Regions from separate parts of the Rhizobium sp. YTUHZ045 genome, predicted to be linked through region 2. Evidence: predicted binding sites of a transcription regulator. Region 2 holds the regulator's gene; each other region holds the start of a gene.

Region 1 (7,757 bases), 1.8 Mb from region 2:
CGCATCGCATCGCTGCCACGCTTCTTGCTGCCGCCGATGTGCTCGGCCCGGCCCGGCCGGCTTGCGTCTGCCGCGAATTGACCAAGACCTATGAAGAATTCCGCCGCGGCACGCTGTCCGAACTCGCCGCCCATTACCAGCAGGTGGAAAACGTCAGGGGCGAGATCGTCCTCGTCGTCGGCCCGCCGCAGCCGGTAGAAACCTCCGAGGCCGATGTCGAAGCCGTGCTCGCCGACCTCTCGATGTCGATGCCGACGGCAAAGGCTGCGACCGAGGCCGCCCGTCTCACCGGCCTGCCGCGCAAGGCGCTCTACCAGCGCCTGCTGGAGATGAAGGGCGGCAATGGGAGATAAGGAGCTTACCGCCATCAAACGGAAGGCGCTACGCCGCGGCCGCATGTCGGAATATGTCGCCGCCGCCTTCCTGATGCTGAAGGGATACCGTATCCTGGCGCTGCGCCACCGCACCAGGCTCGGCGAGATCGATATCGTCGCCCGCAAGGGCGATCTCGCCGTCTTCGTCGAGGTCAAGGCCCGCCATGGCGAGGCTGCGGCGATCGACGCCGTCTCTGTCGCCGCTCAGAAGCGCATCCGGGCGGCAAGCGATCTGTGGCTCGCCCGCCAGGCGGATCAGGCCCGCCTTTCCCAGCGCTACGATATCGTCGCGGTCATGCCCGGCCGGCTGCCACGGCACTTTCCCGACGCCTTCTGAGCGCTTTCAGCCCGGTCGAGTTTCCGGATTGTTAAAATTTTAGTCCCCCGTTGAACGAGCTCCTTACGACTTTCTGCTACCCACCGTCGCAATAGGGGTTGAGATTTGGGGGTTGTTGCGTGGCCTTGAAGATGATGCTCGCAAGCGCGGTCGCCATGGCGGCGCGCTCGGTGCCGTATATTGCGCTGAAGCCGGCCGGGAAATCCTTCGTCGCCCATGCGAGCGACCACCTGCCGCTGAAATCAACGCCGATCAATCCCGACTGGATCATCAGCGGCAATCCTGAAGCCCGGACCGCCGAACATTCGCGCGGCCATGACGAGGCGTCGCTGACCGCAATCTGGGACTGCACGGCGGGCGAATTCCGCTGGTATTTCGGCTGGGACGAGACCGTGATGATCCTCGAAGGCGAGGTCCATATCACCGCCGAGGATGGCACGGAACGAACCTTGCGCACCGGCGACGTCGCCTTTTTCGCCGGTGGAACCTGGGCGAGCTGGCGGGTCGACAACTATGTTCGCAAGGTCGCCTTCCTGCGCAAGCCTTTCCCGAAGCCTCTGGCGATCGCCTATCGTCTGCGCAACATGCTGCGCAATGGCGGCAGCCAGGGCATCGCCGCCTGAAAGTTGCGAACGCCCGAAGCCCTTGATGACCGTTGCGTTTAATGCCGGGCCGACCTACATCTGTCCGGCATTCAGCGAGGGACGGAAATGGCCAAGATCACCAATGTAGCGGTCCAGATGGATCATGTCGCCGGCATCAATATCGCAGGTGACTCCACCTTCGCCATGAGCCTGGAAGCGCAGGCGCGCGGCTACAGGCTCTTCCATTACACCCCCGAGCGCCTGAGCTTTCGCGACGGCAAGCTCTTTGCGAGCGTCGAGCCCATGGTGCTGCGCGACGTCAAGGGTGATCACTTCGAGCTTGGCGCACCCGAGCGCGTCGATCTTTCGACCATGGATGTGGTGCTGCTGCGCCAGGATCCGCCCTTCGACATGGCCTATATCACCTCGACGCATCTGCTCGAGCGCATCCACCCGAAGACGCTCGTTGTCAACGATCCGGCCTGGGTTCGCAATTCGCCGGAGAAGATCTTCGTCACCGAATTCTCCGACCTGATGCCGAAGACGCTGATCACCAAGGATCCGGCCGAAATCCGCCGCTTCCGTGACGAGATGGGCGACATCATCCTGAAGCCGCTCTATGGCAATGGCGGCGCCGGCGTCTTCCATTCTACCCGCGACGACCGCAATCTCTCCTCGCTCTTGGAAATGTTCGGCCAGCTTTTCCGCGAGCCCTTCATCGCCCAGCAATATCTGCCCGACGTGCGCAAGGGCGACAAGCGCATCATCTTGGTCGACGGCGAGTTCGCCGGCGCGATCAACCGCGTGCCGGCCGAACATGACAGCCGCTCCAACATGCATGTCGGCGGCCGCGCCGAGGCGACCGAATTGACGCCGCGCGAGAAGGAAATCTGCGCCCGCATTGGCCCCGCGCTGAGGGAACGCGGGTTCCTGCTCGTCGGAATTGACGTAATCGGACATTACATGACCGAGATCAACGTAACCTCGCCGACAGGCATCCGCGAGGTCAGGAAGTTCGGCGGCGCCGATATAGCAAGCCTGCTCTGGGACGCGATCGAGCGCAAGCGCGGCTGAGGCCGCGATCGGGTACAACCGCGTCCGCCACCGATTATCTGCCTGCGTTCTTTTGTTGTTCTTGTTTTAGTCCCGCTTCCGTGCAAGATTGCAACCGCTGGCTTTCAATGGCCACAGGGGCGGTCTCTAAGAGTTTGCGGGACAAGGGTGGGCATATGGTCGCGCGTGTCAGTACAGTGGCATTCCAGGGCATCGAAGGCGTGCCGGTCGAGGTTCAGGTCATGATCGCGCCCGGCAAGGTCGGCATGCAGATCGTCGGCCTGCCCGACAAGGCGGTGGCCGAAAGCCGTGAGCGCGTGCAGGCCGCCCTTCATGCCTCCGGCCTGGCGCTGCCGGGCAAACGGGTGACCGTCAATCTGGCGCCCGCCGATCTGCCGAAGGAAGGCTCACACTTCGATCTGCCAATCGCACTCGCGCTGATGGCGGCGCTCGGCGCCATTCCTGGCGACGCGCTGACCGATTATGTCGTCGTCGGCGAACTCAATCTCGACGGCACGATCGCCGCGATCGCTGGCGCGCTGCCGGCCGCCATCGGCGCCAATGCGCTCGGCAAGGGGCTGATCTGCCCGGCCGAAAGCGGCGCCGAGGCCGCCTGGGCCGGCGCCGAGGTCGATATTCTCGCCCCGCGCAGCCTGATTGCCCTGGCCAATCATTTCCGCGGCACGCAGGTACTGTCTAGGCCGGAGCCGTCGATCCGCGCCAATGCCGCCAACTTGCCCGACCTTGCCGAGATCAAGGGCCAGGAAAGCGCCAAACGCGCGCTCGAGGTGGCGGCTGCCGGCGGCCACAATCTCCTGATGGTCGGGCCTCCCGGCTCCGGCAAGTCGATGCTGGCGTCGCGCCTGCCGTCGATCCTGCCGCCGCTTTCGCCGGCCGAACTGCTTGAAGTGTCGATGGTTCATTCGATCGCCGGCCAGCTCACCGGCGGCAAGCTGTCCGACCGCCGGCCCTTCCGTACCCCGCATCATTCCGCCACCATGGCCGCCCTTGTCGGCGGCGGGCTGCGCGCCCGTCCGGGCGAAGCCTCGCTTGCCCATCACGGCGTGCTTTTCCTCGACGAGTTTCCCGAGTTCACGCCGCAGGCGCTCGATGCGCTGCGCCAGCCGCTCGAAGGCGGCGAATGCATCATCGCCCGCGCCAATCACCGCGTCTCCTATCCGGCGAAATTCCAGCTGATCGCGGCGATGAACCCCTGCCGGTGCGGCATGGCCGGTGAGCCCGGTCACACCTGCGCCCGCGGCCCGCGCTGCATGAGCGATTATCAGGCCCGCATCTCCGGACCGCTGATGGACCGCATCGATATCCGCATCGACGTGCCGGCCGTCTCCGCCGCCGACCTCATCCGGCCGATGGCGGCCGAGGCCAGCGCCGACGTCGCCCGCCGCGTCGCCCGCGCCCGCGAAATCCAGCAGGAGCGCTTCGAGCGCGCCGGCGCTGGGGATATCGGCACCAACGCCCGCTGCTCCACCGCGATGATCGAAAAACTCGCCGAACCCGATTCCGCCGGCCTGCAGCTCCTGCGCGACGCCGCCGACAAAATGAAATTCTCCGCCCGCGGCTACCACCGCGTCCTCAAGGTTGCCCGCACGCTGGCCGATCTCGACGACAAACCGACAGTGGGCCGTTTGCATCTCGCCGAAGCGATCTCTTATCGGATCGCCGGCGAGAGGCTGACGGCGGCGGCCTGAGAACACAAGGTTTACACCTGGAGCCCCGTCCTGATGCTGGACTCCGCAGCTTTTCCTGAGGATTATGAGTGGCTCCGGCGGAGGGCAGTCATGCAAGGGATCGAGTTATCCCGTCGTTTTTACGCAGACGTGGTCAGGCCCTGGCTGGCTCAAACCGCGCCGGAGCTTGCCCATTCGGCGGCGCTCATTGGCTACGGATCGGAACTGCTTGGTTTGGATGACGAAGTCTCCAGGGACCACAACTGGGGTCCCAGAGTTCATATCTTCCTGAGCATCGAGAAGTTTAATGATCATGCCCGACGGTTGGTCGGCGAGTTTACCAAGGTGGCGCCCGATAGCTATCTCGGCGAGCCTATCGGGTGGCGGAGTCGTCCGCATCCACCTGCCGATGGCCCGGAGGCCGCTGGCACCATCGAGCATGGGCTTGAATTCCATACATTGGAGGCCAAGCTGGAGGAGCATTTCGCCGTTCGCTCCATTGAAAACCTGACGTCCGTGCAGTGGCTTGGATTTGCCGAACAGAAGCTTCTCGCGTTTACGGCGGGGGCCATATTCCGCGATGACGACGGGCGATTGCAGAACGCCCGTGAGCGCCTTGCCTATTTTCCGCACGACGTGTGGCTCTACAAGATCGCATGTCAGTGGCGACGGATCGCTGAAGAACAGGCCTTTGTCGGCCGAGCAGGGCAAGTGGGGGACGATCTGGGTTCGCGAGTCATCGCCAGCCGGCTGATCCGCGACGTGATGAGAATGGGCTTCCTGCTTGAGCGCCGTTATGCACCCTATGCCAAATGGCTTGGAAGCGCCTTTGCCAAGCTCTCGATTTCAGATCGGCTCATGCCGCACTTGGAGCGGGCAATTCTCGCGAGCGAGTGGAAGGGGCGAGGCGATGCGCTCGCCTCCGTCTATCTTGAGCTGGCGCACCGGCAAAACGCCCTGCAAATCGCCAGTTTTAAGCCTGTCGTCGGCCCGTACCACAACCGGCCATTCACGACGATCAATGCCGATGATGCCATCGCGGGCGCCGTCGCAGCGATCACCGATCCACAACTTCGAAAGCTGCCGGTTATCGGCTCGCTCGATCAGGTCAGCGACCTTACGCCACTCCTGGAAAATGCTTCTTTTTCGCAGCGCCTAATGCATCAGCTGTTGAGCTAGATTGCAGCTTGCGGCGCCTCGCTAGTCAGCGCGGCGCGCGGATAGAAGCGAATAGGAGGATAGCGAATAGTTAATTGGCTTACTCCTCATGAGCCAGGCTACATCCTATTCGCTATTCAGCTCCCCAACCCCTCAAACAGCGCCGTCGAGAGATACCGCTCCGCAAAAGACGGAATGATGATGACGATGTTCTTGCCGGCATTTTCCGGCCGGCTGCCGACCTTGATCGCGGCGGTCAGCGCCGCCCCCGAGGAGATGCCGACCGGCACGCCTTCGAGCCGGGCGATGAGGCGGGCCTGTTCGAAGGCCTCGTCATTGGTCACGGTGACGACCTCGTCATAGATGCCGGTATCGAGGATCTTCGGCGCGAAGCCGGCGCCGATGCCCTGGATTTTGTGCGGGCCGGGATTGCCGCCTGAGAGCACCGGCGAATCGGCCGGTTCGACGGCGATGATCTGGATCTCGGGCTTGTGGCTCTTCAGCACCTGGCCGACGCCGGTGATCGTGCCGCCGGTGCCGATGCCCGAGACGACGATGTCGACCTTGCCCTCGGTATCGTTCCAGATTTCCTCGGCCGTCGTCTTGCGGTGGATCTCGGGGTTGGCCGGGTTTTCGAACTGCTGGGGAATGATGGCGTCGGGAAGCGACGCTGCCAGCTCCTCCGCCTTGGCGATCGCGCCCTTCATGCCTTTCGCGCCTTCGGTCAGCACCAGCTCGGCGCCGAGCAGCGCCAGCATCTTGCGCCGTTCGACCGACATGGTTTCCGGCATGGTGAGGATCAGCCGATACCCCTTGGCGGCGGCGGCAAAGGCGAGTGCGATGCCTGTGTTGCCCGAGGTCGGCTCGATCAGCACCGTCTTGCCGGATGTGATCTTGCCCTGCGATTCCAGGCTTTCGATCATTGCCACACCGATGCGGTCCTTGACGGAAGCGATCGGATTGAAGAATTCGAGCTTGCCGATCAGGTTTGCCGCCACGCCCTTTTCCCGCGCCAGTTTGTCGAAGCGCACCAGCGGCGTGTCGCCGATGGTCTCGGTGATCGAGGAATAAATGCGGCCGCGGCCGGGTTTGTGCGACATGGTGCTCTCCCTTTGGACTTCGAAATCGAGGAGGAGAATAGGGTCAAAGACGGAATGAGACCAGAGCCCGTTCGTCCCGGGCTGGGGTGGCGGAGAGAAAATAAGCTTTAAAAACCGTTCCTTGACGGATGTTTATTTCACGCAGCCCGCGTGGCGATGAAGGCTGCCGTGCCCGCGAGAATCCCGGCTGCAACCCGGTTCAGCGCCTGCAGGGCGCGCGGCTGTTTCAGCATGGTGCGGGCGCGAGCGGCAAGCAGCATATAGGGCACCAGCACGGTGATCAGCACCACGAAGGTGACGGCGAGCAGAAGCGCATAGTCGCGCAGGGTGATATTGCCGATATCGATCAGCGTCGGCGCCAGCGCGACATAAAACAGCATCGTCTTCGGGTTGCCCAGCGTCACCAGCAGGCCCGAGAGGAAGGACAGGCCGACATTGCCGGATTTTTTTGCGGCGATATCCTGCGGCAGCAGCCCTGCCGTCCACAGTTTCCAGGCGATGTAGCCGAGATAAAGGGCGCCGGCGATCTTGATGATGAGGAAGACTTCCGTGAAAGTCTGCGCCACGAAAGCCAGGCCCAGAATGACCGCGGTGAGATAGGTCATATCGCCGAGCACCAGGCCGAGACCCATGAAGAAAGTCTCGCGGAAATTCGAGCCGAGCGCACGGGCGACGATGGCGGTTATGCCGGGTCCGGGAATGGCTGCGGCGATAAACAACGCTCCGGCATAGGCGAGCAAGGCGGCAAGGCTCATGTGGCGGCTCCCTCTTTCCGGTGTTTTATGTCAGGCAGGCCGTGCCATCAATCCGCCGGCGCTGATGGATGCATCACCAGAAGGAATGCCTGCCGCCGCGTGCCTGCCGATACCTCAGCCCTGAAGCGCCCTCGGCCGCAGCCATCTTGGGCTCCAGCCGAGATTCATGCCGGCGGCGGCCAGCAGGATGATTGCGGCGCCCGCGATCTGCATCGGCTGCAGCGCATGGCCGAAGGCCAGCCGGTCGACGAGGATCGCGGCGATCGGATAGAGGAAGGAGAGCGCCCCGGTCAGATGCGTCGGCAGCCGCTGGATCGCACCGTAGAGCAGCACATACATCAGCCCGGTATGGACGACGCCCATCGTCACCAGGATCGCCCAGCCGCCGGCATCGCCGGGCAGTTGCGAAAACTCCGTCATCGGCGCCAGCATCAGCATGCCGGTTGTGACCTGGATCAGTGCGATCAGATGCGGCGGCGTGCCTTTCAGCCATTTCGCGGCTAAGGCTGCCAGCGCATAGAAGAAGGCGGCGCCGAGCGCCATCAGAATGCCGAGGCCGTAGCCATCCGTTCCCCCGCCGGCCTGAGGTTTTGCCTCGACGATTGCTGCCATGCCGGCAAAGGCGAGCGTCAGCCAGAACAGCTTGGCCGCGGTGATCTTTTCGCCGAGGAACAGCGCCCCGAGCACCAGCAGCATGAAGGGCTGAGT
Region 2 (7,757 bases):
TGCATCGCGGCGGAAGCCGGTGAAGAAGCGGCTCATCTGCTCATGCACCATCGTGTGGTGCGTGACACGATAGTCGAAGTCCTTCTTTTGCGCGGCCGTCGGCAGCTCGCCGTAGAGCAGGAGGTAGCAGACCTCGAGGAAATCGCCGTGCTCGGCCAGCTGCTCGATCGGATAGCCGCGGTGCAGCAGCACACCTTCGTCACCGTCGATATAGGTGATTTTCGATTCACAGGATGCGGTCGAGGTGAAGCCCGGATCGTAAGTGAAGGAAGCTGTGTTCTTGTAGAGGGCACCGATGTCGATGACGCTCGGGCCGATCGTGCCGCTTTTAACGGCGAGGTCGACCGATTTGTCACCGATTTTTATTGTAGCGCTTTGATCCGTCATGCTGTCCTCCGAAATGTCGGTGGCGCCACAAAAGCGCCATAGGGGTTAAGCGTCCTTTCCGATAGCTATATGATCGTGACGCTAATGCCAAGTTACCGTGACGGCATTTTGTGCATTGCGGCATCACCTTTTAGGCACCGCAGCGATGAGCCGCACGCATAGCGGAAGCCGATGATTCGACTGGCCTTTTGCCGCTTACGATTTTCCCTCGTATTTCAATCGATTATCCTTGCCGGATTTGCTTGAAGGTTGCATTCTTAGGGCTTGGCGGGGTGATCTTGGGCGGGGCATGCAGGAAACGACGACAGCCGAATTGCGGCCGCAAGCGGGCGTCGGCCTTGCCGATCCGCCAGATTTTCCTGCGCCTGCGGTGGTGACTCAATCGGTAAGGACGCAGTCGCAGACCCCATTGCATCGTCGGCTGCTGGCCACCGCCGGGCAATCGCTGCGTGCCGGGGCCTGCATGCTGGGCGAAGAGGCCGATCATGGCCGCCTGCTGCTGTTCTCGCCGGTCTTCCTCGGAGCCGGCTCGGCCTTTTGGTTTCTTGCTGCATCGGATTTTCCCCTCGTTGCATCGCTGTTCTGCCTGCTGGTGTCGGCGGCCGCGGTTTTCCTCACCGGTCCCAGCCGACCGGCCTTGCGCGCAAGTTTCATGGCGCTGGCACTTTTCGCCGGCGGCATGCTCTCAGCTCAGTTCGAGAGCTGGCGGGCTTCGACGGTGATCCTCGATTCATCCGTGACGACGACGGTGACTGGCCGCGTCGAACGGCGGGAAGGCGACGGGCGCGGGCGCTGGCGCTACATTCTTGCCGTCGCCGGCACCGAGGCGCCGGAGCTGAAACGGCCGCCGAGACGCATCACCGCGATCGTCCGGGGCACCGATGCGCCTTTCGAGATCGGCGACATCATCACCGGCAAGGCACGTCTGACGCCGCCGGCGGGCCCCGCACTTCCCGCGCTCAACGACTTCTCCTTCGGTGCCTATTTCGACGGCATCGGCGCCAATGGTTTCTTCTATAGTGCGCCGGAGAAACTCGACTTGGAGGCAGGCCCGCAGGCGGCCAGGTCGACGGCGGACGCCCTGCTCGAATGGCTCCACCAGCTGCGCAGCAGCATCGGCGACCGCATAAGATCGATCCTGCCCGGTGATACCGGCGCCTTTGCCGCTGCCCTGGTGACGGATGAACGGCGCGCCATATCGCACGCGACGACGGAGGCGCTGCGCCAGTCCGGCCTTGCCCATATCGTCGCGATCTCGGGTCTCAACATGGCGCTGTCGGCCGGCATCTTCTTCGTCGGCTTTCGGATGCTGCTCAGCCTCTTTCCCGGCGTCGCCCAAGCCTATCCTACAAAGAAGATCGCCGCTGCCGGCGCGCTCATCGCCGTCACCGCCTATTACCTGATCTCCGGTTTCGGGGTTTCGGCCGAGCGCGCCTTTATCATGATGGCCATCATGCTGATTGCCGTCTTCTTCGACCGGCCGTCGATCAGCCTGCGCAATGTCGTTCTCTCCGCGCTCATCATCATCGCCATTTCACCTTCGGAAGTATTGGGACCGAGCTTTCAGATGTCATTTGCCGCAACATTGGCCTTGGTATCGGGCTATCAGTTATGGAAGGACAGGCGTGTCCGCGAAAACGCTTTTCTGAAACTGCCGATCATCAGGCCGGTGGTTGCCGTCGCCGGTTTCTTCGGCGGCGTCTTCCTGACCTCGCTGATCGGCGGCTTTTCCACCGCATTGTTTTCGATCGAGCATTTTCATCGCCTGACGGCTTACGGCCTGCCGGCAAACCTTGCGACGATGCCGATTATCTCCTTCATCGTCATGCCGGCCGGATTGTTGGCGATGTTGCTCATGCCTTTCGGTCTGGACGCTCCGCTCTGGAAGGTCGTCGGATTCGGCCTCGATCTGGTGATTGCGGTTGCCAAGACGGTGTCCGGCTGGGGCGGTGATATCGGCATCGGCCGCTTGCCCGGCTGGTATTTCGCAGCGGCGGTGGCAGGCTTTCTGCTGCTGACGCTGCTGCGCACTCGGCTGCGCCATGTCGGCACATCGATCATCGCCATCTCGACGCTCATCGTGCTGCTTCTGCCGGTTCCCCGGCCGCCGGATCTGGTGATTTCGGAGGATGGCAGTCTGGTTGCGGTCGTCGCGGCTGAGGCAATAGCTTCCAACCGTGAAAACCCGCCGGATTTCATATTCGACCAGTGGCAGAGAGCGCTGGTGCTGCCGACACATGATCCGCCGAAGATGCTGGATGGTCCGGCCATTCCGGAAGGAGAAGACCGCCGTGTCAGGCTTTCCCGCGATCAGCAGAACGAAGCGAGTGCGGCGATGCGGGCAGCCGCCGCAGGCGGTGAAGCAAACCGTTTTTCCTGCGTCAAGAAGGCTTGGTGCACATCAAGACTTGGCAATGGCCATATCGTCACCGTCATCGACAATGCCGCCTATCTCGGCCCGGCCTGCGATACGGCCGATATCGTCGTGACCTCGGTCCGTCTGCGTTTCAACAGCTGCCGTTCAGGTGGCACGCTTTTCACCGGCGAGACGCTGCGCAGGACCGGCTCGCTCGAATTGCGTTTCGCCGATGCCGGCCTAGAGGTCACCACCGCCTTCGATGCCTTGTCGCGACCATGGATGCGCCATCGCGCCTATGATTGGCGCAATGATCGTTTTACCGATTCCAGCCCATCCGGCGTCAGTGATAGCGACGGATGAGGCCGACGAGCTTGCCCTGCACCTTGACGCGGTCGGGCCCGAAGATGCGGGTCTCATAAGCCGGGTTGGCGGCCTCGAGCGCGATCGAGGCACCCTTGCGGCGAAAACGCTTCAGCGTTGCTTCCTCGTCATCGACGAGGGCAACGACGATATCGCCGGGACTGGCGGTACTGCCGTTGCGAATGATCACGGTGTCGCCGTCGAAGATGCCGGCGTCGATCATCGAATCACCTTTGACCTCCAGCGCATAGTGCTCACCGGAGCCGAGCATATCGGAAGGAACGACGATATCGTGGGTGTTGTTCTGGATCGCCGAGATCGGAACGCCGGCGGCGATACGTCCCATGACCGGCACGGAGACGGAGTTGCCATTGTCGGCGACCGGCTTTGGCGCAGCGGGGGCGGCGACCGGCTGGGGCTTGCCGAGGCTGCCCTCGATGACGCTCGGCGAAAAACCGCGACGCTGAAGACTGGGGTTATAGGCCTCCGGAAGCTTGATCACCTCGAGCGCCCGGGCGCGGTTCGGTAGGCGGCGAATGAAGCCGCGTTCCTCAAGCGCCGTGATCAGGCGGTGAATGCCGGATTTCGAGGCGAGATCCAGGGCATCCTTCATTTCGTCGAAAGAGGGAGGAACGCCGGATTCCTTCATGCGCTCATGGATGAAAAGGAGAAGCTCCTGTTGTTTGCGCGTGAGCATCGACGTCAGACCCCGTGATTGAAACAAATCCAGAACGGACACTATATGTTCCATATGTGTTCCGCAAGTAGCTAAATTTCCGTAAACCCTCGCGCCAACTCGTGGAGATTTTTATTTTCATTTGCCGGATTGGCGCACATGTCTTGCATTGAGGGGTGGTGCTGTCGCACATCTCTTGCCGGTTTCAGGAGGATATTCATGAACGCGCATTCCGCCAAGTCGCACCCGCTCGATCATGTCGTGCTGCCCGTGGTCAATATCGATCTGGCGCGTGAAAGGCTCGGCAAGCTCGGTTTCACCGTCGCCGCCGATGCGCGCCATCCCTTCGGAACGGAGAATGCCTGCATCTTTTTCGCCGACAAGACCTATCTGGAGCCGCTTGGCGTGGCGAGTGTCGACGAGAGCGAGGCAGCGGCCCGCCAGGGCAACGTCTTCATCGCCCGCAATCGCGCCTTCCGTTTCCGCTGCGGCGAGGAGGGACTTTCTGCGCTGGCCTTCCTCAGCGAGGATGCCGACCTCGATCATAAGCGCTTCGTCAGCAACGGCGCGAGCGCCGGTGAGATGTTGCAGTTCAGCCGGCCGATGCGGATGCCGGACGGTTCGGAGAGCGTCGGCAGCTTTAAGCTGGCCTTTGCAGCTGATTTGCGCGCCCCCGATTTCTTTCTCTTTACTTGCCAGCGCATCAATTCGTTCCCTACAGATCGCGCCGCGCTGGAGACGCACGCCAATGGCGTGATCGGCATTGCCGAGATCGCACTTTGTGCACCGGACCCGGCGGCATTCGCCGCCTTCGTCGGGCTTGCGATTGGGCAGGCGGCGGTGGAGAAAACCGGTTTCGGCATGAATATCGCGGCATCGAATGCAAAGATCAGCTTGATGACGCCGGAAGGGCTGGAGGCCTATTTCGAAACCGCTGTCTCATCAGCCGATCGCGGCCTGCGGGGGCGGGCAATCCTCTTCACCGTCATCGATCTTGCCGTGACAGAAGCGCATTTGGGTGCTAACGGGATCACATTCACACGCAAGAACAATCGCATTCTGGTGAAGCCCACGCCCGGGCAGGGTGCGCTCTTCGCCTTCGAGGAAACACGATGAGCACCGACACGAATTCCGAAGTCAGGATCGGCGAAGGCGAAGGCCAGGTCACTTTTTCCAATACTGGCCGCTTGTCGCTGATCGCCGGTCCATGCCAGATGGAGAGCCGGGATCACGCCTTCATGGTCGCCGGCACGCTGAAGGAGCTCTGCGGCAAGCTCGGCATTGGCCTCGTCTACAAGAGCTCCTTCGACAAGGCGAACCGTACCTCGCTCTCGGCTGAACGCGGCATCGGCCTGGAAAAGGGCATGGAGGTCTTTGCCGACCTCAAGAAGGAATTCGGCTTTCCCGTCATAACCGACGTCCATACGGCCGAGCAATGCGCCGAGGTGGCCAAGGTGGTCGATGTTCTGCAGATCCCGGCCTTCCTCTGCCGTCAGACCGACCTTCTGATCGCCGCCGCCAGAACCGGCCGCGCCGTCAATGTCAAGAAGGGCCAGTTCCTCGCCCCTTGGGATATGAAGAACGTTCTGAAGAAGCTCAACGCCAGCGGCAATCCGAATGTGCTCTTGTGCGAGCGCGGTGCCTCCTTCGGCTACAATACGCTGGTTTCCGACATGCGTTCGCTGCCGATCATGGCGGCGATGGGAGCTCCCGTCATTTTTGACGCCACCCATTCCGTGGCGCAGCCGGGCGGGCAGGGCGATTCCTCCGGCGGCCAGCGCGAGTTCGTGGAAACGCTGGCGCGCGCGGCAGTGGCGACGGGAATTGCCGGCGTCTTCGTCGAAACCCATCAGGATCCCGACAACGCACCGTCCGACGGGCCGAACATGGTCTATCTCAAGGACATGCCGCGACTGCTTGAGAAGCTGCTTGCCTTCGATGCGATCGCCAAGGCCTAACGTTCAACAGGCTGCCATGATCGTGGTTTAGGCCACGATGCGATACCCGCTCGAAGGCTGGAAATTGCGCCATTGTAATTTGCACGCCTTCGATTATGACAGGCTTCGAACGACTTATCACCCACCGAGCAGGAAGAACCCATGACTGCAATCACCGATATCATCGCCCGCGAGATCCTCGATAGCCGTGGCAACCCCACCGTCGAAGTCGACGTCTATCTCGAAGACGGCAGCATGGGCCGCGCGGCCGTTCCCTCGGGCGCCTCGACGGGCGCACATGAGGCGGTCGAGCTGCGCGACGGCGGCAAGCGCTACCTCGGCAAGGGCGTCGAAAAGGCGGTCGAGGCCGCCAACACCGAGATCTTCGACGCGATCGGCGGCATCGATGCCGAAAATCAGATCCAGATCGACAACATCATGATCGAGCTCGATGGCACGCCGAACAAGTCGCGCCTCGGCGCCAACGCCATCCTCGGCGTCTCGCTCGCCGTCGCCAAGGCTGCGGCCCAGGCATCCGGCCTGCCGCTTTACCGTTACGTCGGCGGCGCTTCCGCCAGCCTCCTGCCGGTGCCGATGATGAACATCATCAACGGCGGCGCTCATGCCGACAACCCGATCGACTTCCAGGAATTCATGATCCTGCCGGTCGGCGCCGATTCGATCGCCGACGCCGTGCGCATGGGTTCGGAAGTCTTCCATACGCTCCGCAAGGAGCTTGCCGCGCAGGGCCACAACACCAATGTCGGCGACGAAGGCGGCTTCGCTCCCGGCCTGAAGAGTGCGCCCGAAGCCCTGGACTTCATCATGAAGTCGATCGAGAAAGCCGGCTACAAGCCGGGCGACGACATGTGCCTCGGCCTCGACTGCGCCTCGACGGAATTCTTCAAGGACGGCAAGTATGTTCTGGAGGGCGAAGGCCGCACGCTCGAGTCGGGCGCCATGGCCGAATATCTGGCCGAGCTCGCCGGCAAATACCCGATCATCTCGATCGAAGACGGCATGGCCGAAGACGACTGGGAGGGCTGGAAGGCGCTGACCGATCTGATCGGCAAGAAGACTCAGCTCGTCGGCGACGATCTCTTCGTCACCAACTCGGCCCGCCTTCGCGACGGCATCCGCATGGGCGTCGCCAACTCGATCCTCGTCAAGGTCAACCAGATCGGCTCTCTGACGGAAACGCTTGATGCCGTTAACACGGCGCATAAGGCAGCCTATACCGCCGTCATGTCGCACCGCTCCGGAGAAACGGAAGATTCGACCATTGCCGATCTCGCCGTCGCCACCAACTGCGGCCAGATCAAGACCGGCTCACTGTCGCGTTCTGACCGTCTCGCCAAGTACAATCAGCTGATCCGCATCGAGGAGGGCCTAGGCCCCCAGGCCCAATATGCCGGCCGCTCGATCATCAAAGGCTGATCCGATCTGATTTGCAATGCTCGACCCGCGCCTCACCGGCGCGGGTTTTTTCTTGCCGGCGGTTACGGTCAATGAACGGTTAATCTCTGCGCGTTATGCTGAACGAATTGGTAATGCGTTCAAGAGCATGCATGTATGTGGACAAAGCATCATAAGAAGAGAAAGCTCGGCCGCTTCGTCATCCCGGCTATGACGGTCGCGTTCCTTTCCTATTTCGGTTATCATTGCATCCATGGCGATTATGGCCTGCGGGCGACGGAGACGTTCGAGCGTCAGCGCGTTGCGCGCGAAAGGGAGCTTGCCGTCCTGAAGGCGAAGCGCGAACATCTGGAAAGCCAGGTGGCGCTACTGAGTGACGGCTCGCTCGACAAGGACATGCTGGACGAAAAGGCGCGATATCAGCTGAATATGTCGCGTGCGGACGAGATCGTCATATTCAATCATTATTCCAATTAACCGGAATTCGGTTAATTGGAATTTCTGATTTATTTCCAATAATTTAGCGTCGAATACGAGCCATGCAATTATGGCATTGCTGTGGTCATATTTCTTCCCTATGGTACGCGCCACCGAGAAACGACAAACCCATAGGGAGGGTTGA
Region 3 (7,757 bases), 140 kb from region 2:
CTGCTTCGGGAATCGATTCCTTCGGCCTGATGGAAAGGGCGGGGGCCGCCGCCGCGGCTGCCGCGCTCAGGCTTCATCCTGGGGCGATGCGTTTCGTCGTGATCTGCGGCCCCGGTAACAACGGGGGCGACGCCTATGTCGCGGCAAGGCATCTGCTGGAGAGCGGAGCGACCGTGGCGCTTTTTCATCTCGGCGATTCCGCAAAGCTGAAAGGCGATGCCGCTCGCGCTCGGGCCGGCTGCCCATTGCAGGGACAGGAGCTCGGCCTCTACCGGCCGGAAGCCGGTGACGTCGTCATCGACGGTCTGTTCGGAGCAGGGCTCGGGCGCGCGGTGCCGGCCGATGTGGCCGCCTTGACGGAGCGTGTCGCCGAGGCCGGTATTGCAGTGCTCGCCATCGATCTGCCCTCCGGCGTCGATGGCCGCACCGGCAAGGTGCTGGGTGCTGCCTTCCAGGCTCGCAACACCATTACCTTCATGACCCGCAAGCCCGGCCATCTCCTGATGCCGGGAAGGGAGCTTTGCGGCGAGTTGGAGGTCTTCGGCATCGGCATTCCCGCCCGGATCATCCGGGCTGAGGCGGGCGGCGCAATCGCCGAGAACACACCTGAGGCTTGGAAGGCCGTGCTGCCGGCCGCGCGGCTCGAAACCCATAAATACAAGCGCGGTCATCTCGTCGTTTTTTCAGGCGAGGCCGACAAGACCGGGGCTGCCCGTATGTCGGCGGTCTCCGGCTTGAAGGCCGGCGCCGGCCTGGTAACGATCGCCGCACCCGGCGCAGCGATGGCCGCCAATGCCGCGCATCTCACGGCGGTCATGCTGCATGCAGTCGATGACGAGGCAGACCTTGCGGAGTGGCTGTCCGACAAGCGGCTGCAGACTTTCGTCCTCGGTCCTGGCTTCGGCATGGGGGCAAGGGCACGCGATTTCGTCGCTGCGCTTGCCGATCGCCGGCTCGTGCTCGACGCCGACGGCATCTCGTCGTTCAAGGACGATCCGCAACAGCTTTTCGCCCTGTTTCGCGGCGAGCCGCGTCTGGTGCTGACGCCGCACGAGGGCGAATTTTCGCGGCTCTTTCCCGATATCGGCGAGGACGACGCACTGGGGAAGGTGGACAAGGCGGTTGCCGCTGCCCGCCGCGCCAATGCCGCGATCGTCTATAAGGGCGCCGACACAGTCATCGCCTCGCCGGACGGGCGCGCGCTCATCAATACCAATGCGCCTGTCTGGCTTGCCACCGCAGGTTCCGGCGATGTGCTTGCCGGCATCATCGGCGGACTGCTCGCCCAGGGCCTGCCGACTTTCGAGGCTGCGGCCGCCGGCGTGTGGCTGCACGGAGAGGCTGGCCAGCGCGCCGGCAAGGGGCTGACGGCGGAAGAGCTCGCGGCCGAGGTGTTGCCACTTTAGCCCGGCTAAGTCTCAACCGCCTATTTCGCCAGCAACTGCTGCAGGGCGATCGCCCCGTGCGGCGCATTGACCTTGCCCTCGTGGATCATGAAGGCGAAGACGTCGCGCGGCTCGGCATTGACCTGGCGCTTCCCGTCGATCAGCGGCAGATCGTCCGGGACCTTGCCCTCGGCCCAGGTCTCGAGCCGCTTAGCCCAGGCCTTCAAATCCTTATCGGGATAGCAGGTCGGGATATCATCCGATCCCTTCTGCAGCCTGGCATAGACGAAATCGGCCGTCACATCGGCGATCATCGGATACTCGAAATGTTCGGCACAAACCGGCGCCACGCCATATCTAGCAAGCAGAGCAACGAATTCCGGCACCTTGAAGGAATCGTGCCGCACCTCGACGACGTGACGGAGCGCCAACCCATCCTGCTTTGCCGGCAGCAGCTTCAGGAAGGCCTCGAAATCTTCCGAATCGAACTTTTTCGTCGGGGCGAATTGCCAGAGCAGCGGCCCGAGATGATCGCCGAGCTCGCTGATTCCCGAGGTGAGGAAACGCTCCATCGATTCACCGGCTTCCGCAAGCACCCGCCGATTGGTGACGAAACGCGTCGCCTTGAGCGAAAAGATGAATCCCTCGGGCACATCGGCTGCCCATTTGGCAAAAACCGCCGGCTTCTGCGTGCTGTAATAGGTGCCGTTGACCTCGATGACCTTCAACTGGCGGCTGGCATAATGCAGCTCGTCCTTCTGTTTCAGGTCGGCGGGAAAGAAATGCCCGCGCCACGGCTCGAAGGTCCAGCCGCCGATGCCGGTGCGGATAGTGCCGGATTTCGTCATGTCGTCCTCCCGGTTCGCAGCCGTTCAGGCTGCATCTATCTTTTTCGCCATATCGACGAGCGTCCATCCTGGCCGATAACGGCTTGGCCGCCGACCCGTTTCCTGAAATCCGAAGGCGCGATAAAGCGCGATATTTCGCTCCATCCGCGCATTGGTGTAGAGGCGTATCTCCGGAATGTCCCATTCCCGCGCCTTGCCCTCCAGCCAGCGCAACATCGAGAGCCCATGTCCGGCGCCCTGAAAGGTCGGCGAGACCGCGATGCTGAACAGCATGAGGTAATCGGAATGCTGCTCTGCGACGACGAGGCCGGCCGTTTCGCCGCCGATCTCGCGCAGCCAGACCTCGCCGCGGTCGATCCGCGGCGCGTAATCCTCCGTCACGGGGATCGGTGGAGCGCCGAAGAGCTCGGTATAGGGACGATAGGCGGCTGCCGTCAGCGTCGCGATCGTTTCCAGATCATCAGGCGACGCCAGCCTCATCGTCATTCCGCCGCAACCGCCTTCTTCGCAGGCCGCCGCTCCAGCAATTCTTTCAGGAAATGGCCGGTATAGGAGCGCTGTTCCCTGACAATTGCCTCGGGCGTGCCGACAGCCACGATTTCACCGCCGCCATCACCGCCCTCGGGGCCGAAATCGAGCACCCAGTCGGCCGTCTTGATGACTTCGAGATTGTGTTCGATCACCACCACCGAATTGCCTTGATTGACCAGCTCGTGCAGCATTTCGAGCAGCTTGGCGACGTCGTGGAAATGCAGGCCGGTCGTCGGCTCGTCGAGAATGTAGAGCGTGCGTCCGGTCGAACGTTTCGACAGCTCCTTGGCGAGCTTGACGCGCTGTGCTTCGCCGCCCGAGAGCGTATTGGCCTGCTGGCCGACCTTGATATAGCCGAGGCCGACATCCTTCAGCGATTGCAGTTTGTCGCGCACGGCCGGCACCGCCGCAAAGAAATCGACGCCTTCCTCCACCGTCATGTCGAGCACGTCGGCGATCGACTTCTGCTTGAAGGTAACGTCGAGCGTCTCCCTGTTATAGCGCTTGCCGTGGCAGACGTCGCAGGTGACGTAGACATCGGGCAGGAAGTGCATCTCGATCTTGATGACGCCGTCACCCTGGCAGGCTTCGCAGCGCCCGCCCTTGACGTTGAAGGAGAAGCGGCCCGGCTGGTAGCCGCGCGCCTTGGCTTCCGGCAGGCCGGCGAACCAGTCGCGGATCGGCGTGAAGGCGCCGGTATAGGTCGCGGGGTTCGAGCGCGGCGTGCGGCCGATCGGCGACTGGTCGATGTCGATCACCTTGTCGATATGCTCGAAACCATCAATGCGGTCGTGATCAGCCGGAATTTCGCGCGCCCCCATGACGCGGCGTGCCGCCGACTTATAAAGCGTCTCGATCAGGAAGGTGGACTTGCCGCCGCCGGAAACACCCGTCACAGCGGTGAAGACTCCGAGCGGGATGGATGCCGTCACGTTCTTCAGATTGTTGCCGCGCGCGCCGATCACCTTGATTTCGCGGCCCTTCTTCGGCTTGCGGCGCTCCTCAGGAACCGGCACACCGAGTTCGCCCGAGAGATATTTGCCGGTCAGCGACTTCGGATTGTTCATGATATCCTGCGGCGTGCCATGGGCGATAACCTGGCCGCCGTGGATGCCGGCGGCCGGACCGATGTCGACCACGTCGTCGGCCGTCAGGATCGCATCCTCGTCATGTTCGACGACGATGACGGTGTTGCCGATGTCGCGCAGGTGCTTCAACGTATCCAGCAGCCGGGCGTTGTCGCGCTGATGCAGTCCGATGGATGGTTCGTCGAGTACGTAGAGCACACCCGTCAGGCCCGAGCCGATCTGCGAGGCGAGGCGAATGCGCTGGCTCTCGCCGCCTGACAGCGTGCCGGAATTGCGCGACAGGCTCAGATATTCCAGGCCGACATCGTTCAAAAAGCGCAGGCGGTCGCGGATTTCCTTGAGGATCCGGACGGCAATCTCGTTCTGCTTGGCATTGAATGTCGCCGGCAGCGCCTCGAACCAGTCGCGCGCGATGCGGATCGACATTTCGGTCACTTCGCCGATATGCAGCTTATTGATCTTCACCGCCAGCGCTTCCGGCTTCAGCCGATAGCCATTGCAGGCAGGGCAGGGGGCGGCCGACATGAAGCGCTCGATATCCTCGCGCGCCCAGGCGGAATCCGTTTCCTTCCAGCGCCGCTCGAGATTGGTGATGATGCCCTCGAAATTTTTGTGGGTGGTATAGGAACGGGCGCCGTCGGCGTAGTGGAACTCGATCTTGTCGTCGGTGCCGTTGAGGATGACGTCCTTGGCCTCGTCGGAAAGGTCGTTCCAGCGGGTGCCGAGCTTGAAGCCGTAATGTTTGCCGAGCGCTTCCAGCGTCTGATTGTAGTAAGGCGAAGTCGATTTGGCCCAGGGCGCGATCGCCCCGTCGCGCAGCGTCCGCTCCGGTTCGGGTACGATCAGGTCGGGATCGATCTTCTGTTGGGCGCCGAGACCGTCGCAGGTCGGGCAGGCGCCGAAGGGGTTGTTGAAGGAGAACAGCCTGGGTTCGATTTCCGGGATGGTGAAGCCCGAGACCGGGCAGGCGAATTTTTCCGAAAATAGCGCGCGCTCATGCGTCTCGTTCAGCGACTTGTTGGCCGAACCGCCGGCCGAAGTCTCCTCCGGCGGCAGCGGCTTGTCGGCGAATTCGGCGATCGCCAGCCCGTCGGCGAGTTTCAGGCAGGTTTCAAGGCTGTCGGCGAGACGCGCCGACACATCCGGGCGCACGACGATACGGTCGACCACCACGTCGATGTCGTGCTTGTATTTCTTGTCGAGAACAGGCGCCTCGGCGATCTCGTAGAACTGGCCGTCAACCTTGACGCGCTGGAAGCCCTTCTTCATCAGCTCCGCCAGTTCCTTCTTGTATTCGCCCTTGCGGCCGCGCACGAGCGGCGCGAGAATGTAAAGGCGCGTGCCCTCTCCGAAAGCGAGGATGCGGTCGACCATCTGGCTGACGGTCTGGCTCTCGATCGGCAGGCCGGTCGCCGGCGAATAAGGCACGCCGACGCGGGCAAAGAGCAGGCGCATATAGTCGTAGATCTCGGTGACGGTGCCGACCGTCGAGCGCGGGTTGCGCGAGGTGGTCTTCTGCTCGATCGAAATGGCAGGCGACAGCCCGTCGATCTGGTCGACATCGGGCTTCTGCATCATTTCGAGGAATTGCCGGGCATAGGCTGACAGACTCTCGACATAGCGCCGCTGGCCCTCGGCATAGATCGTGTCGAAGGCGAGCGAGGATTTGCCCGAGCCTGAAAGACCGGTCATGACGATCAGCTTATTGCGCGGCAGATCGAGATCGATGCTCTTCAGATTGTGCTCGCGCGCGCCGCGGATGGAGATCGTCTTCAGTTCGCTCATCGTCTCTGCTTTGGTTTTCTGGATAACAGCCCTTATTTAGTGATGCCGGCGGGCGAGTCGAGGCTGAATATCCTGGATGACTCAAGGTTTTCGATTCTGTTGACAGGATCATACGGATAAACTAGAACAAATAAAGAACAAAATTCCTGATGAATGCATGCCGCTTTCTGATGGGATAAACTGTGGATTAAACACCGTTCGCGCGCATCTGCGGTTCGCTATGGTTTAAGGTGCGCTGATCGATTAACGCCGCCGGGCAGGGCGGCAGGCAGGGTGAAAAGCATGGCTGGTAGCGTGAACAAGGTAATTCTGGTTGGAAACGTGGGTGCAGACCCCGAAATCCGCCGCACTCAGGATGGCCGGCCGATCGCCAACCTCCGTATCGCGACCTCGGAAACGTGGCGCGACCGCAATTCGGGTGAGCGCCGCGAAAAGACCGAATGGCACACTGTGGTCGTCTTCAACGAAGGCCTCTGCAAAGTCGTCGAGCAATATGTGAAGAAAGGCGCCAAGCTCTATGTCGAGGGCCAGCTGCAGACCCGCAAGTGGCAGGACCAGCAGGGCCAGGATCGCTACTCGACTGAGGTCGTGCTGCAGGGCTTCAACTCGACGCTGACGATGCTCGACGGCCGCGGCGATGGCGGCGGCGCGAGCTCCGGCTTCGGCGGCGGCCGCGGCAGCAGCAACAATGATTATGGCGACGACTACGGCGCCCCGTCATCCTCATCGTCCAGCCGCGGCGGTGGCGGCGGCAATTTCTCGCGCGATCTCGACGACGACATCCCGTTTTGATCGGCCGCCTGTTCTGGCTTTATGAGAGCATCCGAGAGCATGATGGCCGGGCCGGCGTCATGCTCTTTTTCTTTGATGTCACGGCAGTTGATCTCGTCGGGTCACCCCGAACATGTGCTGCCATTTCAATGCGGAGTCGCGCTGATGAGATTGAGCGCGGCTTTCGCGCCGTCGACGACGAACTGCACCGCAAGGGCTGCGAGGATGACGCCGAGCAGGCGGGTGAGGATCGCCCGACCGGTGACGCCGAGAAAGCGGTCGAGCCTTTCAGCAATCAGCAGCATGAGGAAGGTCAGCAGCAGAATGGCGGCGATGACGCCGATCAGCTGGGCTTTTTCGACCGAGGTCGCCAGCGTGCCGGAAAGCAGGATGGTTGCAGAGATCGCGCCGGGGCCGGCGATCAGCGGCAGGGCGAGGGGAAAGACGGCGATATTCTCGATATGATCCTTGGTGATCGCCACCTCGGTCGTCTTCTCCTTGCGGTCCTGCCGCTTCTCGAACACCATCTCGAAGGCGATCCAGAAGAGCAGGAGCCCGCCGGCGAGGCGGAAGGCGCCGATTGAGATCCCGAGCACGCCGAGCACGCCTGCGCCAAACAGGGCGAAGACGGCAAGGATGATAAAGGCAATGGTCGAGCCGCGCAGCGCCACCTGCCGGCGCTCGGTCCGGCTCATGCCGATCGTCAGCCCCAGGAAGAGCGGTGCGAGCCCCGGCGGGTCGATGGTGACGATGAGCGTGGTAAAGGCGTTGATCAACTGGTCGGCGCTTGCCATCGTCTCTCCGGAAGCCCATATGGGTGCGTGGTTTTCTACGATTGTGAAGCGGGGATTTCGATTTGGCAAATATGCTGCGGCGGCCCGCGGCGGATTTGTCCGGTCCGGCCGCACAAGTCCGGTGCTTTACCCTTTTTCGGCCGCAAAAGCCTGTTCAAAACGCGCTCAGAAAATGGCGCGGGAACAGGCTTTCCGCTATAAATCTTCAAGTGATTCTAGAAGAGATCGTGATCTGTTTTGACTGAGCAAACACCCCCCGGCGGCGGGAAGCTCCCGCCAGGCATCGAGCCCATCTCCATCATGGAGGAAATGCAGCGGTCGTATCTCGATTACGCCATGAGCGTCATCGTCAGCCGCGCGTTGCCCGACGTGCGCGACGGCCTGAAGCCCGTGCACCGGCGCATCCTCTACGGCATGTCCGAGCTCGGCATCGACTGGAACAAGAAATACGTCAAATGCGCCCGCGTTACCGGCGACGTGATGGGTAAATACCATCCGCACGGCAACGCCGCGATTTACGACGCGCTTGCCCGCATGGCGCAGCCCTGGTCGCTG

Evidence for each region. The regulator LexA, encoded in region 2, represses DNA repair genes until DNA is damaged. The targets are predictions, from matches to a motif close to TGTTCNNNNTGTGTTCNG.
Region 1: NMA58_RS21855 (YifB family Mg chelatase-like AAA ATPase) is a predicted target of LexA. The motif match lies at 2,415-2,432, and genes of this name have one in related genera.
Region 3: uvrA (excinuclease ABC subunit UvrA) is a predicted target of LexA. The motif match lies at 5,760-5,777, and genes of this name have one in related genera.

What each region holds. Positions count from the first base shown of each region.
Region 1 is NZ_CP101432.1:4,460,224-4,467,980, forward strand. Features, by position in the region: gene rsmI (16S rRNA (cytidine(1402)-2'-O)-methyltransferase) at 1-353, shown strand, start outside; gene NMA58_RS21840 (YraN family protein) at 343-711, shown strand; gene NMA58_RS21845 (cupin domain-containing protein) at 831-1,334, shown strand; gene gshB (glutathione synthase) at 1,422-2,369, shown strand; gene NMA58_RS21855 (YifB family Mg chelatase-like AAA ATPase) at 2,525-4,057, shown strand; gene NMA58_RS21860 (DUF4037 domain-containing protein) at 4,148-5,215, shown strand; gene cysK (cysteine synthase A) at 5,332-6,294, opposite strand; gene NMA58_RS21870 (LysE family translocator) at 6,432-7,049, opposite strand; gene NMA58_RS21875 (DMT family transporter) at 7,164-7,757, opposite strand, start outside.
Region 2 is NZ_CP101432.1:1,727,813-1,735,569, forward strand. Features, by position in the region: gene gltA (citrate synthase) at 1-387, opposite strand, end outside; gene NMA58_RS08785 (ComEC/Rec2 family competence protein) at 677-3,106, shown strand; gene lexA (transcriptional repressor LexA) at 3,087-3,803, opposite strand; gene NMA58_RS08795 (VOC family protein) at 4,002-4,898, shown strand; gene kdsA (3-deoxy-8-phosphooctulonate synthase) at 4,895-5,740, shown strand; gene eno (phosphopyruvate hydratase) at 5,882-7,156, shown strand; gene NMA58_RS08810 (FtsB family cell division protein) at 7,292-7,612, shown strand.
Region 3 is NZ_CP101432.1:1,870,842-1,878,598, forward strand. Features, by position in the region: gene NMA58_RS09485 (NAD(P)H-hydrate dehydratase) at 1-1,406, shown strand, start outside; gene NMA58_RS09490 (DUF72 domain-containing protein) at 1,427-2,233, opposite strand; gene NMA58_RS09495 (GNAT family N-acetyltransferase) at 2,258-2,719, opposite strand; gene uvrA (excinuclease ABC subunit UvrA) at 2,716-5,637, opposite strand; gene NMA58_RS09505 (single-stranded DNA-binding protein) at 5,920-6,429, shown strand; gene NMA58_RS09510 (MarC family protein) at 6,555-7,202, opposite strand; gene gyrA (DNA gyrase subunit A) at 7,440-7,757, shown strand, end outside.